DNA from 3 places in the Bradyrhizobium lupini genome. Region 2 is predicted to be linked to each of the others. Evidence: predicted binding sites of a transcription regulator. Region 2 holds the regulator's gene; each other region holds the start of a gene.
The links. The regulator LexA, encoded in region 2, represses DNA repair genes until DNA is damaged. The targets are predictions, from matches to a motif close to TGTTCNNNNTGTGTTCNG.
Positions count from the first base shown of each region.

Region 1: AB3L03_RS00585 (DUF3072 domain-containing protein) is a predicted target of LexA. The motif match lies at 1,022-1,039, and genes of this name have one in related genera.
Region 3: AB3L03_RS08720 (DUF3072 domain-containing protein) is a predicted target of LexA. The motif match lies at 1,929-1,946, and genes of this name have one in related genera.

Region 1 is NZ_CP162553.1:114,214-120,156, forward strand. Features, by position in the region: gene AB3L03_RS00570 (hypothetical protein) at 1-133, shown strand, start outside; gene AB3L03_RS00575 (hypothetical protein) at 156-536, opposite strand; gene AB3L03_RS00580 (hypothetical protein) at 705-920, opposite strand; gene AB3L03_RS00585 (DUF3072 domain-containing protein) at 1,081-1,296, shown strand; gene AB3L03_RS00590 (hypothetical protein) at 1,925-2,194, opposite strand; gene AB3L03_RS00595 (hypothetical protein) at 2,200-2,400, opposite strand; gene AB3L03_RS00600 (VOC family protein) at 2,689-3,087, shown strand; gene AB3L03_RS00605 (VOC family protein) at 3,316-3,768, shown strand; gene AB3L03_RS00610 (glutathione S-transferase family protein) at 4,061-4,699, shown strand; gene AB3L03_RS00615 (hypothetical protein) at 4,809-4,976, opposite strand; gene AB3L03_RS00620 (hypothetical protein) at 4,983-5,228, opposite strand; gene AB3L03_RS00625 (PilZ domain-containing protein) at 5,287-5,541, opposite strand; tRNA gene AB3L03_RS00630 (tRNA-Glu) at 5,766-5,840, shown strand; gene AB3L03_RS00635 (hypothetical protein) at 5,940-5,943, shown strand, end outside.
Region 2 is NZ_CP162553.1:7,549,986-7,555,928, reverse strand. Features, by position in the region: partial or broken gene glp (gephyrin-like molybdotransferase Glp) at 1-607, shown strand, start outside; gene lexA (transcriptional repressor LexA) at 784-1,485, shown strand; gene AB3L03_RS36350 (hypothetical protein) at 1,979-2,413, shown strand; partial or broken gene AB3L03_RS36345 (ComEC/Rec2 family competence protein) at 2,552-4,829, opposite strand; gene AB3L03_RS36340 (DUF2171 domain-containing protein) at 4,925-5,158, opposite strand; gene AB3L03_RS36335 (nuclear transport factor 2 family protein) at 5,243-5,629, opposite strand; gene AB3L03_RS36330 (glutamine--tRNA ligase/YqeY domain fusion protein) at 5,649-5,943, opposite strand, start outside.
Region 3 is NZ_CP162553.1:1,781,089-1,787,031, reverse strand. Features, by position in the region: gene AB3L03_RS08735 (Do family serine endopeptidase) at 1-646, shown strand, start outside; gene AB3L03_RS08730 (hypothetical protein) at 914-1,288, shown strand; gene AB3L03_RS08725 (DUF6496 domain-containing protein) at 1,295-1,612, opposite strand; gene AB3L03_RS08720 (DUF3072 domain-containing protein) at 1,698-1,892, opposite strand; gene AB3L03_RS08715 (hypothetical protein) at 2,008-2,229, shown strand; gene AB3L03_RS08710 (hypothetical protein) at 2,248-2,457, shown strand; gene AB3L03_RS08705 (hypothetical protein) at 2,588-2,836, opposite strand; gene AB3L03_RS08700 (hypothetical protein) at 2,932-3,189, opposite strand; gene AB3L03_RS08695 (hypothetical protein) at 3,328-3,549, shown strand; gene AB3L03_RS08690 (HWE histidine kinase domain-containing protein) at 3,546-5,036, opposite strand; gene AB3L03_RS08685 (HAMP domain-containing protein) at 5,050-5,943, opposite strand, start outside.

The DNA of each region.
Region 1 (5,943 bases), 390 kb from region 2:
AACCAGGGACGCCCGGGACGGATGGATATGGACTGTCGGCCGTGGGCTCAAGCTGAGCTACGACGGCGCCGCCTTGAAGCTGGTGGACGAGGCTGAGGAAATCAGGCGTGGCAAGCAGGAAGCAAAGCGCTAGGGAGCGCGACGCCGGGTGCCCTTCAGTGACGAAACCGGTTGACGGCCAACAGCGGCAGCCATGATCCCAGCACCATGCAGATCGCAATGGCTGCGACTAGGACGTATTTCAGGGGATGTTGCGAGGACGCGAGCGAACCTTCGAGGTGAAGGTATGGCAGCATCGCCTCCACGGCCATCCCGATCAGGGCAACCGCAACCAGCCCGCCAACCGCCGAAGCGAACAGGTTGACGATCCATCCGATCGCGCCGCGCTCGTTCGACCAAGCCTCGTAGATCGCGACAGCCAGCATCACGAGCACAAAGACCAGCATGAAGCTCATCGAGCCGCCGACGCTCGCCTTCGACCCGAAGATTTCCACCAGCAGCATGGCCGCCACCGCGAGCAGTGTGATCGCCTTCACGACTTTCCTCTTTGGTGTCTCAGCACATAGGCCGCGAAGCCAATTCCGATGCCGAGCAGGCTTTGCAGCATGGCGGTTGGTCGCGCCGGGCTTCGCCGGGGTTCAACAAATTGCACTCGGAGAACTGCAGGACCGCCGCGCAGTGACGACCGAAGGCCGGGGACCGATCTATGCAGCTTGCCTATTGGAAAGCCGCTCGAACGCCGTGATGGCCCGGTTGGCCAGCATGAGGCGTCTGTGCTCGCCCTTGCGGACCATCTCTTCGACGGCGGCCGAGAGAAAGCGGCTGGTGAACGGCGCGTCGCTGACTTGTCCGGTGCGCTCCAGATAATCCCAGGCGATCTGCACGGAATGTTCGATGAGATGGGACAGGTTCTCGCTCATGCAGAACCTACGCTTGGCGGGAGCGCTTGTTCCGCGCTGGCCAGTAGGTCGGTTCTTCATGGCAGATCTCGAGACGTTCAATTTCCGCACGTTTTCGACTGACGAACAAATGAGGAACGACAAGCGCGCGCCGACGTTAGGTGGAAAAGGAGAGATCGCGATGGCTGACAAGACAGCTGACAACACCGGGGACAACACACAAAAGGATCCGAAGGATTGGGTTTCCGGCGACGACCCGATGACCGGCGCCCAGGAATCCTACCTCAAGACCCTCGCCGAGCAGGCGCACAAGCCCCTCCCCAAGAAGGATCTGACCAAGGCAGAGGCGTCAGAGCTGATCGACACGATGCGGCAAAAGGCCGGGCTCGAGAAGTAGACAGCGGGCATGTACGCCCCGCCCCTGCGAGACGGAAGAACATGACTCACCGATGATCAGAAGTGTCGCGGGAAGGTTGCAGGCGTTCGGCCAACGCTGCATTCACAAACGTTGAGCGCGCTGCATTTCGTCGGGCACAGACAGCGTCGATTGAGCGCACGATCCCGCAATGTCGATTCCACAACTTCAATGCCGGGATCGCGGCCTGTCGCTTTGCGAGCCGGGCACTCATCCTGCTTTGCCTTGCTTCACGTCATGTACGATGTCACCGATGGTGCTTCCCACGACAATCGCGGCAACAACAGGCCAACCGGCGGCTACCATAAGGATGGCCCCGTAGCGCATGTCTTCGCCGGGCCGTTTGTAACTGTCTCGGCCCGAGAACAGGAGCACCGCGATCAGCCAGCCAACTGCGTATCGTCTAAACCATTTCACGACGAGAGACCTTCGTTTACGGGCATTCGTCGCCTCGAACTCCGTCGTGGTTCATGATGTCGGCCGTCCGGCCGCTCGCCGGCAGGCGAAATTTCAGACGATCATGCAAGGCGCGTCAGGCGCCTTGCATGACCTGCTGCCGCTCATTTTCTTGAGCGCGCTGAGCATCGGCTCCGCGCCGAGCTCAGTTCTGTCACTTCGGCAGATCGCGGATTGCCAGCTTGATGACTGTAAGGACAACGAAAGCGGGCGCCCCGTAAACGATGGCGTTCACGGCCCAAGTGATGGCGACGCCCAAGAAAACGGAACTGCCGACAGCTCCCCAGAAAAGGTAAGCTGCGGATATACCCGGCATCTCCCATGCCATCACAGGGGTGGAGTAGTCGGTTAGCTGCTCCATGACGAGCAGCACCGTCGAGACGAGGGCCCCGATTGCCAGTGCGACGGTGAGAACGGATTTCATTGTCTTCAAAGGCCCAACAGCGCCATCACGATCGGAATCATAAAAAAGGCTGCCAGGCCGAGGAGGCCTCCTACGGCAATCTTCACCCAACGCCGTTGAATTTTCGGCTCGAGCCATGTCGCCAGTTTGACCCAGAGCGCATACGCCCATCCGGCAACAATCGAGCGGATAAGTGCAAACAGAAGCTCGCCTAGAATATTGGCCATAGCGGTTAGTCGCGTCAGTTCCGCGGGGAGTTCATCTGCCAACGGCTAAACAACCCCGTGTCCCCCGTGAGTGAGGTGGCCCAGTTCTGCGATTTGCGTCACGTTCTGAGGACCCGGTTAGCGCTGTGGGGCTTCGTGAAGGGCTCGTTTTCTAGCGCTTGAGCAATGCCATCGCCATTCACGGCGCGCTCGGCGCGGCATCGTGACTGCTGACATCAGGGTGGCAGCAGCGGTGTGCGACGAGCCCCGCGATGCCGCTCAAATCTGCGGTCAACCAAAGGACATGCCATGAAGTTCGCCTCCACTCGCCTGATCGCTACTGACATCAAAATCATGGTTTCGTTCTACGAAATGGTGACCGGATGTTCCGCCGAATGGCTCGCGCCGGTGTTCGCCAAGATCGTGACGCCGGGCGCCAACCTCGCAATCGGCGCAGCCGAGCCGGTCACGCTCTGGAAAGAAAACAGTGCCGAGCCCGGCGCGAACCGCACCGCCGTGATCGAGTTTCAGGTTGAAGACATCGATGCGGATTATCAGCGCCTGAAAGACAAGGTTACGCTGGTGCACGAGTTGAAAACGATGCCATGGGGCAACAGGACGTTCCAGTTTCGCGACCCCGAAGGCACGGCGGTATCGCTCTTCATGCCGCCGATCGAGCAGGCCGGACACCGCCTCGCGGCGCAATAGGTCGCGGCAGCAGACCGCCCCGCACACACAGCCAATGGCGCGTGTGCGGCACTGGATTTTCGGTGAGAGTGCATTGAAATTTCGCCGGCTGATTTACTTCATCAGCCGGCTTCACCCTCATGCACATGTGCACCCGCCCCCTGCCCCTCCCCGGATTTTCCTGCTATCTCCTACTCCCTTCGGCTCGGCCGAACCAAAAACCCTCCATCCACCCAGGGAGCAACAACCATGCGATACCTCCACACCATGCTGCGCGTGCGCAATCTCGATGTCGCGCTGAAGTTTTACCAGGATGCGCTGGGGCTGAAGGAGGTTCGGCGGATCGAGAACGACAAGGGGCGTTTCACGCTGGTGTTCCTGTGCTCGTCGGACGATCTCGAGGCGCTGAAGAAGCAGCCGCAGACGCGCGGCGCGCCGCTGGTCGAGCTCACCTGGAATTGGGACGAGGAAAGATACGGCGAGGATCGCTTCTTCGGCCATCTCGCCTATGAAGTCGACGACATCTACGCGACCTGCGAGAAGCTGATGAAGGCCGACGTCACCATCAACCGTCCGCCGCGCGACGGCAACATGGCCTTCGTCCGCTCGCCGGATTTGCACTCGATCGAGCTGTTGCAGAAGGGCGATCCGAAGCCGCCGCAGGAGCCGTGGTCGTCGATGCCCAACATCGGCCATTGGTAGGCCTTTTTGCCGGAACCAGCCCCCCTCCTAAGCGTTCTCTCTTCGACAATGCAATTGGAGGAGGACGCGATGGGACGCGGAATTTTGTTGTGGATGCTGGGCGTGCCGATCCCGGTGATCATCTTGCTGTGGCTGTTCTTCGGCCGCTGATCGCCTGACCAGGCTTTGCCTTGCAACGAAAGCTCCGCCTCGGGCGGAGCTTTTGCATGCGAGGATCGGCGCAATCGCGCGTCGCCCGCCGCAGTGGATTCCGCTATCACCTGCGCCGAAAGAAACGCCTGGGGAGGATGACGTGCCGGACCAAAAGCTGACGATCTGGGGCCGCGCCAATTCGGTCAACGTGCAGAAGGTGCTGTGGTGCCTCGCCGAGCTCGGCCTGGCTTACGAGCGCATCGACGCCGGCATGGCGTTCGGCAAGACCCGCGAGGCCGACTATCTCGCGATGAACCCCAATGCGCGGATCCCGACGCTGGTTGAGGGCGACTTCACGCTGTGGGAATCCAATTCGATCATGCGCTATTTCTGCCTCGCGCATGGGCGCGGCACGCCGATCTATCCCGAGGCGCCGAGGCTGCGCGCCAGCGTCGACCGCTGGCTCGACTGGACGCTGTCGATGGTGCAGCCGGTCGACCGCCCGGTGTTCTGGGGCATCGTGCGCACGCCGCCCGCCGAGCGCGAGATGATCCAGGTGCAAAAGGATGCCGATGCCGCCGCCGAGGTCTGGGCCATCGCGGACCGCCTGCTCTCCACGCGTCCGTTCATGGACGGCGATGCGTTCACGCTCGCCGACATCGCGGTTGGCGCCTATGCGCGGCGCTGGCTCGGCGTCGAGGGCATCACCCGGCCCGCGCAGCCGCATCTGACGCGCTGGCTCGCCGAACTCGGCAAACGGCCCGGTTTTGCGCAATTTGTGGCACCGCCGATGTCGTGAGCGGTGGCGCGGCTTAAAGTCCGTTACGAGCACGATGAATCGGCATTTTGCCGCGCGGCGCCGGGAGATGGCGGCTACTGTGCATGGGGTTGTTTTCGCGTTTTTTTGTTTAGGGCCAGCCGCGCTCGAACAGCAGCACGCAGAAAATCAGCACGAGCGTGACCGCCGCGGTGCCCAGCCGCGCAGTCCAGCTCAGGCCGCGGCCGACCCACCACAGCAGCGCGCAATACATCACGAACGGGACGATGATCTCGGGCCGCATGATGTCCGGCGGCATGGGGGCTCAGCGCCTGACCGTGGTCTCGACGCTGATCGAGCCGCCGATCTTGACGCAGGTGCCGGTGCTCTCGACCAGATGGAAGCCGCGGCCATAGGCGGCGCAGGAGCCCGCTTTCGCGCTCCCGCCGGCACCGTTCAGCGGCAAGGCCTTGCCGGCCTGTGGGCGCTCCGGAGGCGGCAGACGCAAGGCTTCCGCCGCGGCCGCGGCCGTCGTCAGCAACGAGATCAGGATGAGGAGCGGCGCACGCATGCAGGCCGTTCTAGCCCGGACCGGCGTCGCGCGCCATCGGGGTCGCTTTGCCCGGGGATCAGATGAACTTGATGCCGGCCGATTTGCCGCGGCGCCACACCACCTGGCAGCTCCGCCCGGTCCGCGCATCGCGCGCGAACGCCATCCGGATCACGCCCGGGAGCTGGCTCGCATCCTCGTCCAGCGTGATCTTGGCGCCCGTGGCGGAGATGTCCTGGACCAGGCATTGCCGCGCTGCGAATCCGCCGTCGAGCGTGATCCAGGCATGCTGCGACAGCGACTTGCGGGCTGCGCGCTTCTTGGGCGGTGGCATCGGCTTAAATTCTCCCAGTCCAGCGCTAGCTCAGGGAACCTAAGAAACCGTTGAATTCGGCCGACCGATCCTTGGGTGGGATGCTATCCACCGGTGCCAAAAGACCGTTCCCGAACGGCTTGCCCAGGGCGCCAAAGGCCATTATAGGTTCGCCCGCTGCAGCCGCCGGGCATGACTCGGGCGGCCAGCGGCCGTGCCGCGAAAAGCGGCGGGGCCCTGGGTTTGCTCCCTTCGTCTATCGGTTAGGACGCCACCCTTTCACGGTGGAGAGAGCGGTTCGATTCCGCTAGGGAGCGCCATCATCCGCCGTTGGATGACAGGGCGAAATCTGCCGCCCCGCATGAACCTCCCCGCCCCTCGCCTCCGACCAAGGTCCAGATGGAACTGGATGCAGGCCGATGG
Region 2 (5,943 bases):
CTACGCCCTGCACGCGCTCGCCCGCAGCGAGGGCGCCGAGACCATCGACCTCGGTATTGCCGCCGACACGCTGGAGGCGACCACCGCCGGCATCCGCCGCGCCCGCGAGAGCGGCGCCGACGTCCTGATCACGACCGGCGGCGCATCGGTCGGCGACCACGATCTGGTCCAGCAGGCACTGCGGGACGAAGGCATCGCGATGGCGTTCTGGAAGATCGCGATGCGGCCAGGCAAGCCAATGATGCACGGGCGACTCGGCGCAATGGGTGTGATCGGCCTGCCGGGCAATCCCGTATCGTCCTACGTGTGCGCTTTCCTGTTCATGGTGCCGCTGATTCGCGCCCTGTCGGGCCGTTCAGTGATTCACCATCGCCGTGAACGCGCCGTGCTCGGCCGCGACGTCGGCGCCAACGACCAGCGCGAGGACTATCTGCGCGCGCATCTTGAGGAGCGTGACGATGGCACACGCGTCGTTGTTCCCGTCAATCATCAGGACTCTTCGCTGCTTGCAGATCTCGCTGCAGCACAGGTACTTCTCGTCCGCGCACCATTCGCGCCGAAGGCCGAAGCCGGCACGGCTTGCGAAGTGTTGCGGCTCCCCGTCTGAGCGCCCCCGCAACGCGCGTTCCGCGCACTTTGCTCTGTTCACGGTAAATTAAGCAGTTGCGGAACATGTATCGAACATATAGTGTCTGTTCATGATTTGTTTCGAGCATGCAGCGGCTTATGGCCGAATTCAGCGTCTCGGAATCGGACGACATCAACCGGGGGACTTTGGTCGAGATGTTAACGCGCAAACAATACGAGCTTCTGCGGTTCATCAGTGAACGTCTGAAGGAAAGCGGCGTGCCGCCCTCCTTCGACGAGATGAAGGATGCGCTCGATCTGCGCTCGAAGTCGGGCATCCATCGCCTGATCACGGCGCTCGAGGAGCGTGGCTTCATCCGACGCCTGCCCAACCGCGCCCGTGCGATTGAAGTCATCAAGCTGCCGGAGCTCCAGGCAGCCGCTGGCAGCCGCCGCGGCTTCACGCCGAGCGTCATCGAGGGCAATCTCGGCAAGGTGCGTGCGAGCGCGAGCCTGCCCGCTGACGAGGGCGAACGTCCCGTCGCGGTGCCGGTGATGGGCCGCATCGCGGCCGGCACGCCGATCGAGGCGTTGCAGACCCGCAGCCATACTATCAGCGTACCGCCTGACATGCTCGGCTCGGGCGAGCATTACGCGCTGGAAGTGCGCGGCGACTCGATGGTCGAAGCCGGCATTCTCGACGGCGACATGGCCCTGATCCAGCGCAACGAGAGCGCCGATACCGGCGACATCGTGGTGGCGCTGATCGACGACGAGGAAGCGACGCTGAAGCGCTTCCGCCGTCGCGGCGCCTCGATCGCGCTCGAGCCCGCCAACGCGGCCTATGAGGTCCGCATCCTGCCGCCCAACCGGGTGAAGATTCAGGGCAAGCTGATCGGGCTTTACCGGAAGTACTGATACCGGGAGTCTTTCTATCGGCAGTACTTCATATCGGAAGCACTTCATGCCGGAGGTGCTTGGCGCCTCGCGCGCTTCCGATCGGCATCGCCGGTCAGAGATTGGAGCGGATCATCGTCCGCTCCGGCTGGATAGCCTTTCTGGTTCTGCACAGACTATCCGGCCCCTCCTCCAACGCTGGCTCCTCGCCACGCCGACGAAGCAGCACCGCTTCAAGCAGCACCGCTTCGCGGCTCGGTTGTTCGAGGAAACAGCGACCAGCGGTCAAGTTCGGCCGTTGCAGCCAAGTTGGCAATGTTCGCGTACGCGCCTCCCGAATGCATCGCGGCGAGCTTTGTTCCTATTGAATTCGGGAAAGATAATGTGATCGCGGCTTGCGGAAGCCAGCCGCAGATTTGCCCACAACCAAGCAGAGCGTTCGTGCTTCCACTCTGATAGAGGCCTGCGCCTCGATAAGAGACGCGGGTTGCTATCCCAGCATGAGGAGCACCCGATGTGTGACTACAGCCTACATGCCGTCGCGTCGCGCCCCGCCGAAGTCGGCGAGACGATCGTCACGACAAGCTTCCGCGGCACCTCGACGCGCGGCTTCGCCTCTGCAGCCGATCCGTCTGTTGCCGTCTGCCTGCTGCCGGGGACGGAGCTCGCCTTCGCCGACGACGTCCGCTACGACAATCGCTGGATCTGGACGCGCACCATCAATTCCCGCGTGGGCAAGTTCGGCAAGATCGATCCGCACGTTCCCGACCGCCATCATGATGCGATCGAATTCCCCGACGGCAAATACGTGCTGGTGACGCAGCTCGTCGAAGGCCAGCGCGCGACGGTGCTGCAACTGCCGGTGACTCAGTCGGTCACCGAGCGCGAGCACAAGGCGCAGATCACCGCCGACAGGCAGCCGACCGTCACGCACCTGCCGATCGGCTGACAGAGCCGCCCTCCGGCTACGAAGTCGGAGGTCAGGATTGAATCGCCATCGCCGGCCGTGGCCGGCGAGATGGTGTGGTTTGCACCCCGCAGATCCGAACGGACGCACCGAACCACTGCGTTGCTCCGCACCATCAGATCAATCGTCGGCTTGCAGATCGGTGTCCGCCGGCGTTGCGTCCTTGATGCGAGGCGCGGTCGACTTTGGCGCGAGGCTGCCGTCGAAATCACCCTCGCCGGCGCCGGCCGGCAACCAGGGGCGGCTCGTGCCTCTCGCCCTCACTGCCTGAACCACAAAACCGTCACCACGCTGCGTCAGCGCCAGCGCGCTCTGGCTGGCGAGCCGCTGCCGATCGACCACCATCGCCGCGCAATCGGGCGGCGCGGGACGTCGTCACCACCAGGGCGGCCCGACTGCAATCGTCTGCGAGAGCGTCGACGCGCAGTGCCAGCGCGACCAGCCTCCCGTCGGCCAGTGGCGTCACGCAGCCGGATTCGTCGCAGGACACGCCATCGGCAAGCGAGGCTCTGCCCGCATCGCGCGGATCGGCGTCGGCAGCGAGCCATTCCTTGAGCAGAAAGCTGTCCTTGTTCGTCCTGATCAGGTGCAGATATCCGTCCCTGCCCCGCACCGCGACGCTGGCGCCATCCCCGGCAATCAGGATGTCGGGCTGCCGCGCCGACAGTCCCCAGAGGATCGCTGCCAGCAGCACCAGGGCGCCGGACCAGCGCAGCGGCGTGCGCAACAAGCCGAGCACAATGATTCCCAGGCTCGCCGCGATCAGCGGCGCGATCCCGAACGCCGGGATGCGGCCCACCGCGCCCGGCAAGGACGCGACCCAGCGCGAGACCGCGACCATCCACTCGATGCCAATCCCCATCACCCACCAGAACACGCTGTCCAGCCCGAACGGCGCAGCAAGCAGCCCCAACAGCCCCGCCGGCATCACCAGCGCAGAGACCACCGGCATCGCGCCGAGATTGGCGAGCACGCCGAACGGCGTGACACGGTGGAAATGAAAGGCGGCATAGGGCGTGGTCGCAAGTCCCGCAATCAGCGAAGCCATGAACAGCATCGCAATCTCGCGCCCACCCCACATCGCAATGCGCGCAGTCGCCGAATTGTCCGGCGAGGCAAACAAATTGGGCATGCCGATCTGCACCAGTGCGACCAAGCCGAGCGTTGCCGCAAACGACATCTGAAAACTCGGATGCACCAGCGCTTCCGGCGCGACCGCCAGCACGATCAGCGCAGCCACAGCAAGCGTGCGGAAGGTGATGGCGCGGCGATCGACCATCACCGCGATCAGCACCACCGCCGTCATGAAGAACGACCTTTGCGTGGCGACCTCCGCGCCCGACAGCAGCAGGTAGAACGCAGCGGCGACCAGCGCGGCGGCGGCCGACCATTTCTTGATGGCGAAGCCGGCCGCCAATCCGGGGATCAGAGCGAGCAGCGCGCGCACCGCGAAGAACACGACGCCGGCAACGACGGCCATGTGATAACCGGAGATCGAGAGCACGTGGCCGAGGCCGGAGATGAACATCGCATCGTTGACGGGCGTGGTGATCGCATCGCGCCGCCCGGTGAGCAGCGCGGTCGCGATCGCCCGATTGTCGCCGTCGAGCGTCGCCCGGATGCGGGCATCGATCGCATCGCGCAGGCCTTGCATGAAGGCCGCGTAACGCAGCCGTAAGCCGCCGGTCTCAGGCGGCGACGCCACCGTGATGGCGCCCATCGCGAAGCCGGAGGCGCCGATGCCCTGGAAGAACATGTCACGCGAAAAGTCGTAGCTGCCGGGCCGCACCGGCGCGAGTGGCGGCATCAGCCGTGCCTTCAGCTGAACGAAGCTACCGACCTCCGGCGCGGTGCCCTTGCGGACCGACAGGCGCACGCGCTCGAGCCTGACGTCGCTGCGCTGCGCCTCCATCGCCGTGACGCGCAGCACGAAACGATCGGTACGCTCGCGGATGTCGCGAGCCTCGACGAAGCCCGACAACGACACCGAATAGAGCGCCCTTGCCAGCACCGGGTGGGCGATGCGCGCCGTCTTCCAGGTTGCGACGGCAAAGCCGGCCGCGACCGCCGCGATCATGATGGCCGGGGCGAACAGCCGGCTCCGCCGCAACAGAGCCGCGCCAAGCAGGAGCGCGATGGCGGTCGTGGCAACGACCCACAGCACCGGCTCATGATCGGCAGAGAAATAAAGCGCGATGCCGCAGCCAAACGCGACGGGCACCCACGGCAACAGCCGCCCGGCGCCCGCCTCGGCGCGCAGCCAGGCGCGGAGGGTCTCGGCCAGCGATGTCCAGAGGTCGAGGCCTGCAGGCGCGAGGCCGCCCGCGGACGCGGCGCGGCCCGCGGGCCACGTCCCCGCGATCCCCTGCGATCGTACCGGCCGGCCCGGCTCGGCCATTCCCTGCACTCGATGATACGCAACGAAGCCAGAAGCTACCGGAACGTGCAGGTGGGCGGATAGCGGTACGGATCAGGAACGAAGGGGCGCGGCCGCTACTTTTCCTCTTCCATCGTCACGGCCACATCCGCCTTGGCCGACAGCCTGACCTTGTTGCCCTCGATATCGGCGACGAGGCCCTTGTCGATGAAGTGATGATGGCCCTTGTGGCTGCCCTCGCCGCTGTCCTTCTTGGTCAGCTTGATGCGATTGCCTTCGACCTTGTCGACGGTGCCGATGTGGACGCCGTCGGCGCCGATCACTTCCATATGCTCTGCGATGTTCTGCATGGTGGGTTCCTTGTTGGACCCACCCCAACGCGCGGGGAGCACGTTCGTTCTCTCACGAGAATGACGAAGCCGTGTGCCCGCTCGTCAGATCAGCGGCGCCTGCGACGAAGCATGGTGATTGACGATCTTCCACTCGCCGTCCTCGCGCATGATGACCCAGCTCATCTTGACCGAGAAATCGGGGCGTTCGCCGGCGAGATCGAACGAGATGGTCGCGGCCATATTGATCAGATCAGGACCTGCCTGCGCCGCCGTCACCTCGGAAAACACCGCGCTCGGCTTGCGCCAGCGCGGCAGGCCGTTGAAATAGTCTGCGACGCCGGCCCTGCCCCGGTAGAGCTTTGGGTTGGAGCCGAAGAAGAAGGCATTCCTCGCATAGAGCGATGAGAGCGCGGCCGCATCGAGCGTGGCGAAGCCGGCGCGCCATTTCGCGATGATGCCGGAAACGATAGCGTCGGCTTCGTTGCTCATTGTGGTCTCGCAGCTCTTTTCAGCCTTTGGCAACTTCCTTCGCGAACGTGTCGCGCAGACCGATAGTCCTGGAAAATACCGGTCTGTCGGACGTCGAGTCCTTGTCGCGCACGAAATAGCCCTGGCGCTCGAACTGCATCGGCTCGGTCGAATTGCTTTCCGCGACCGATGCCTCGACGCGGGCATTAGCGAGAATTTCCAGTGACTGCGGATTGAGGTCGGCGGCGAAGTTCGAGGCGTCCGGGCTCGGTTTGGCAAACAGCTGATTGTAGATGCGGATTTCCGCGGGCACGGATGTCGCCGCCGGCAGCCAG
Region 3 (5,943 bases), 2.1 Mb from region 2:
GTTGAAGGACAAGGGCGCGGTCACACGCGGCTGGCTCGGCGTCCAGGTGCAGCCGGTGACGTCGGATATCGCCGACAGTCTGGGCCTCAAGGAGGCGCGCGGCGCGATCGTCGACAATCCGCAGGACGGCAGCCCGGCGGCGAAGGCGGGCATCGAGGCGGGCGACGTCATCACCGCCGTCAACGGCACCGCGATCAAGGATTCCCGCGATCTCGCCCGCACCATCGCTACCCTGGCGCCCGGCACGTCCGTGAAGCTCGATGTCGTCCACAAAGGCGACAGCAAGACGGTGACACTGGCGCTTGGCGAGTTGCCGAACGAGCGGCAGGCTAGGGCCGACGAGGGCAAGTCGCAGCCAGATGCCGGCATGCCGCCGCGTCTGGGGCTCAGCCTGGCTCCGGCCGGCGACGTGCAGGGCGCCGGCCAGAAGGGCGTCGTCGTCACTGAAGTCGATCCGCAAGGGCCGGCCGCGCAACGCGGCATCCAGACCGGCGACGTCATCCTCAATGTGGGCGGCAAGGCCGTCGCCAATATCGGCGATGTCCGTTCGGAACTGGCGCAGGCGAAATCGTCCGGCAAGCGCAGCGTGCTGCTGCAGGTCCGAAGCGCACAGGCGACCCGGTTCGTCGCGGTGCCGCTCGCATAAGGCGAACGTCGATCGGCGCAACTCCAAAAAGGCGGCCTTCTGGCCGCCTTTCCCGTTCGCCTTCAGGATTTCCGCAGATCGCCGATAACATTCTCGTTAACGGCAGGGAGGATGACCCGGTTTCGTCCGAAAAAGCCGTGTTCGCTCATCACAATTGCGGATCTCGTACAGACTCGGCGGCAATGAAGCCGCCGACGATTGCAAGCGTGGAACTTCGAACTTGCCGCCGCTGAGCCGGCCGGCAATTCGTATTTGATCGGTGCCGACATGGATCGATTGAAGCTCTCGCTGAGAAGTGCGCTGCTTGTGGCGCCGTTGGTAGCGCCACTCGTGCTATGGGGTGGAAACGCTCTCGGGCGCGACGACGGCCGCTACGCGGACTCACCTCTCAAGCCGTGGTTCGACGGCCTGCGCAGCCATCTCGGTCCGTGCTGCTCGGATGCGGATGGGTTTGCGGTCGCCGATCCCGATTGGGACTCGCACAATGGACATTACCGCGTGCGGCTCGACGGCGAGTGGGTCGAGGTACCGGACGAAGCCGTGATCACCGAGCCGAACCGGGCCGGCCGCACCATGGTGTGGCCGGTGAAGACCGCGTTCGGCGTTTCGATCCGCTGCTTCATGCCGGGCAGCATGATCTGACTGAGGTCAGCGCGACCGTTTGGAGGATTTGCGCTTCGACGTCTTCTTCGAACTCTTTCTCGAAGTCTTCTTGGATGTTTTCCGAGATGTCTTCTTTGACGTCTTCTTGGACGTCTTTCGTTTCGCGGCCTTCTTCGGGACCTTCTTGCCCTTCTTGCGCGCTTTCGACAGGCCGATCGCGATTGCCTGCTTGCGGCTCTTCACGCGTCCGCCTCGACCGCCCGGTCCGCTTTTCGCGGTCCCCTTCTTGTAGCGCTTCATCTCGCCTTCGACATCGCTGCCGGAGCTGCGCGAGTAGCGGCGCTTCTTTGCCTTGCGTGCCATGCATGTTCTCCCTTGGCCTGGGAAAACAATCCGGGACAGGCATGGTTCCGAAAGTGCAAGCAACGTTCCGGATAGGCGACCTAGCCTAGAACGAATCCGCCAGCTCGATCTCCGCTTCCAGCACCTGAATGCGCCGTGCTGCCTCGCTGGAGGACAGATCCCGCGCGTATTGCGCGGGCTGATACGCCTCTTCGCTCAGCCGTTTCAGCCGGAGGCCCTGCGCCCGCGTCATCTGCTCGGTGAGGAAAGACTTGGCATCGTATTTACCTTGAACCTGCATGTCGCTTCTCCCTTCTGAAATCGTGACTTGACTATATGTTCTTATTTTGTTCTAACAAGCCATGGACAACAGAATTAATGAAATTCGACGTAAAATCAGCGCCTTGAGGCTGGAAATGGCCGATGTCGAGGCGGCCGTACGCGAGCTCGTCGAGCGCGATCGGGACTGCACGGAGAAGGCCCTGGCGCAAATGGATCTGCGCCGGAAAATCAATCTGCTGATCGGCGAATGGAAGGCTGCAGGTGGCGGCGATGTCCTGCCGAATGTCCGCGATAGGATGCGCCTTCGTTCCGCGAAGACATCAGGTAGTCCTCTGCGCGTGATCGCGAGCCGCTGAGAGCCTTGGGAGCGCACGGTGGAGGAAGTCCCGGATGCATACCGGATTCTAAAGCTGCGCGCCGAGATTCTCGAACTGGGCTCTGCCATCCGGCAGCTGCAACGCGAGGGGCTCGACGACGCCGCGGCCCAGCTCTTGATCGCGCGCAAGCGCGCACGACTCGACCATCTGGTGAAGTCAGATCCTGCAGGCGTTCATCCTGACATCCTGGGCAGCCATCGTAGCTGAAGCCTGCGCGCAACGCGAGGTGCGGGGCTCGTCGATACCGCATGTTGACGAAGCGGCCCGAGAGAAGTCTGTTCGAATCCCAAAGCAAAAGGCCCCGCGATCGCGGGGCCTTCGTGTTTTCGCCGAACGCCTACTTGGTGTTGCTCATACCGGCCTTGTTGTTCGTCATGGTGCCGCCCTGGTCGGAGCCGGGGCCGGAGCCGCCCTGACCGGAGGGATCAGCACCCTTGGAGGACTTGGTGTTGGCGCCCGTGGTGGTCTGCGACGTCGACATCGATGATCCGTGTTTTGCCTTATGCGACTTGGCCTGCACTGCGAACGGTGCGGCGGCGAGGCCGGTTGCCAACATCACGGCAAGAGCGAGCTTGGTGGTCTTCATCTGCGGGAACTCCCTGAGTTGAATTGACGCAGGCAGCAAACTGCCATTCGTCGCAGGAGTTCCGAACGAAGAAATTCCGGTAAAGCACGCATAGTTCAAGATTGCTTGTCCTCGGCGAGGATGAATACGACGCCGGTCAGTGTCGCGCCGATCGCGAACGTCGTCACCAAGGTGAGGGCGAAAATGACCACGGCCTGCCTTCCGCCGTGACTCAGCAAATTGGCGACGCCGGGATTGGACAGCACGAGCAAGAGGCTGAAAGCGAGTCCTAAGGCTGCGCCCATCATCGCGTGCGTCATCAGCTTGACGAGCCCGCTGGGAGAGATCAGGTCAGACGACTTCTTCGCGCGCATGGAACTCTATCCCAATCTCGCATGCAACGCCTGCGACACGCGCCGGTTCCACCCGCATGAAGGAATTGTCATCATCCGCTTCATCCGACGTTCATGCCGGGTGGGCGAGAATGACCGCGCAACACGGGAACATTCGATATGGGTAAGGTGGTCTTTCTCTATCGCTCTCTGGCTTATCGTAACGCCGCTGCGGACATCCTCCGCAAAGCGCGCAAGCTGCCCCGCGGCGCGGAGCGAAGCGCGGCGTGCCGCTATGCCAAGGCTCTGCGCGATCTCGCCCAAACAGAAGCCTGGCTCGAAGGACGGGTCGCGCGCGAGCCGCAAACGACGCAGCGCAGGAAGAGTGCGGCCTCCGGTTAGCCGGAAGCGCGCTGCAATTCGGCGGAGCTGGCGGCTTCGAAGTTGCCGGGCGCGGTCGTCGCGGCAGTCTTGCGGACCAACGGCACCTCGAGCCGACACAGCAGACCCTCGGCGCGCCAATCAGATCGCGCCTGCCCGCCGAGCTGGGACTCGACGCTCGCAAGCAGGCTACGCGTACCAAAGCCGCGGGATTTTGGCGTCATGACGAGCGGGCCGCCGGATTCCTCCCAGGTCAGCGTGAGCAGCTCGTCCTCGACCTGCCAGCCGATTGCGAGCCGTCCCGTCCGCGTCGAGAGCGCGCCATATTTCGCCGAGTTGGTGAAAAGCTCATGCAGCGCCAGCGCCAGCGTCTGGGCGGTTGCCGGCAGCAACTGAACTTCCGACCCCGCCAATTTGATCTGGCCGCCGAGGGAATAGGGCGCAAGCTCCTCGTCGATCAGCTTCGAGAGTTCGGCGCCCTGCCAGCTCGATAGCGACAGGATCGTGTGCACGCGCGCCAGTGCATTGATGCGTCCCTCGACGGCGCTGACATAGGCTTTGACCTCGTCGGCGCGGGTGAGGCGCACGATCGATTGCGCCAGCGCCAGCGCATTCTTGGCGCGATGATCGACTTCCCGCGCCAGGAGAGTCTGCCGTTCCTCGGCGCGCTTGCGTTCGGTGATGTCCACCGTCACGCCGCTGACGCGCATGACCCGACCGCTATCGTCAACCGTGGCGGCGGCCGTGCCGACACACCAGCGCACATCGCCGTCGGGCCGCACGATGCGGAACTCCGTTTCATAGGAGCGCGTGCCCTTGTTGAATTCGGCGATCGCCTTGCGCAACTGATCGACGTCATCCGGATGCAACAGCGCCTGAACGTTGGCCGGATTCACCTCGAAGCTCTCCGGGCCAACACCAAAGATGCGGTATTGTCCCTCGTCCCACATCCAGTCGCCGGTGATCCAGTCCCAGTCCCAGGAGCCCATCTTGCCGGCGGCGATCGCCATGCTGCGCCGCTCTTCGCTCTCGCGCAGCTTTGCGGTCGAATTCTCCAGCTCGGCGGTGCGTGCACGCACGCGGTCCTCGAGATCCTGGTTCAGCCGTTCGAGCTCGCGCGTCTTGCGATAGAGCTCTGCAAACACCTTGACCTTGGCGCGCAGCACCTCCGGCACGACCGGCACCGGGACGTAGTCGACGGCGCCCATCTCGTAGCCGCGCAGGCGGTCGATGTCGCTGACTTGAATGGCCGAGATGAAGATCATCGCGGTCTTCTGGAAGCGCGGATGCTCGCGGATCATCGCGGCGAGCTCGAAGCCGTCGAGCTCGGGCATGCAGACGTCGACCAGGATCACCGCGATCTCGGTCTTGAGCAGCACCTCCAGAGCCTCGCGACCGGACGAGGCGATCACGAGGTTCTGGCCGAGATCCTTCAGGATCACCTCATAGGCGAGCAGCTTGGCCGGCTGGTCGTCGACGAGGAGGATGTTGACCTTTTCGTGGTCCATACGGGCATCCAACTCAGCGGTGCAGCCACATGCGGATTGCAAGCAGCAATTGATCGGTGTTGACGGGTTTGGCGAGATAGTCGGACGCGCCGGCCTCGAGGCATTTCTCGCGGTCGCCCTTCATGGCCTTGGCCGTCAACGCGATGATCGGAAGACGGGCGAAGGTGGGGTTTTCACGAATGACGCCGATGGTCTGATAGCCATCCATCTGCGGCATCATGATGTCCATCAGCACGATGGCGATCTCCGGGTTGGATTCGACCAGGGCCACCGCCTCGTTGCCGGTCGTGGCCGTCAGCACCTTCATGCCGCGCCGCTCCAGCACGCTCGACAGCGCGAAGATATTGCGGGCGTCGTCGTCGACGAGCAGGGCGGTCTTGCCGATCAGGTCTTCGTCGGAACTGTTCAGCTTCTCGAGCATGCGCTGCTTCTCGATCGGCAACTCCGTGATCACGCGGTGCAGGAACAGCGCGGTCTCGTCGAGCAGGCGCTCCGGCGATTCCACGCCCTTGACCACGATGCTCCGCGCCATGGTGTGGAGCTCCGCATCTTCCTCGGCCGACAGCTCGCGGCCGGTGAAGACGACCACCGGAACGTTCGAGAGCGCCTCGTCATTGCGGATCTGGTCTAGCACCTCGAAGCCGGTCATGTCGGGCAGGCGCAGGTCGAGCACGACGCAATCACAGGGGTTCTCACGCAGCATCGAGAGCGCGTCGGCACCGGTGCCGGTCGTCACGATCTCGATGTCGTCGTGATGCAGGAGCTCGCGGATCGAGAGCTGCTCGGCCTCGTTGTCCTCGACGATGAGCAGCCGCTTGCGCCGCGGTCGCGCATATTCCTTGATCTGGGTCAGCGCGGCCGAGACACCCTCGGTCGTCGTCGGCTTGTTGACGAAGGAGAAGGCGCC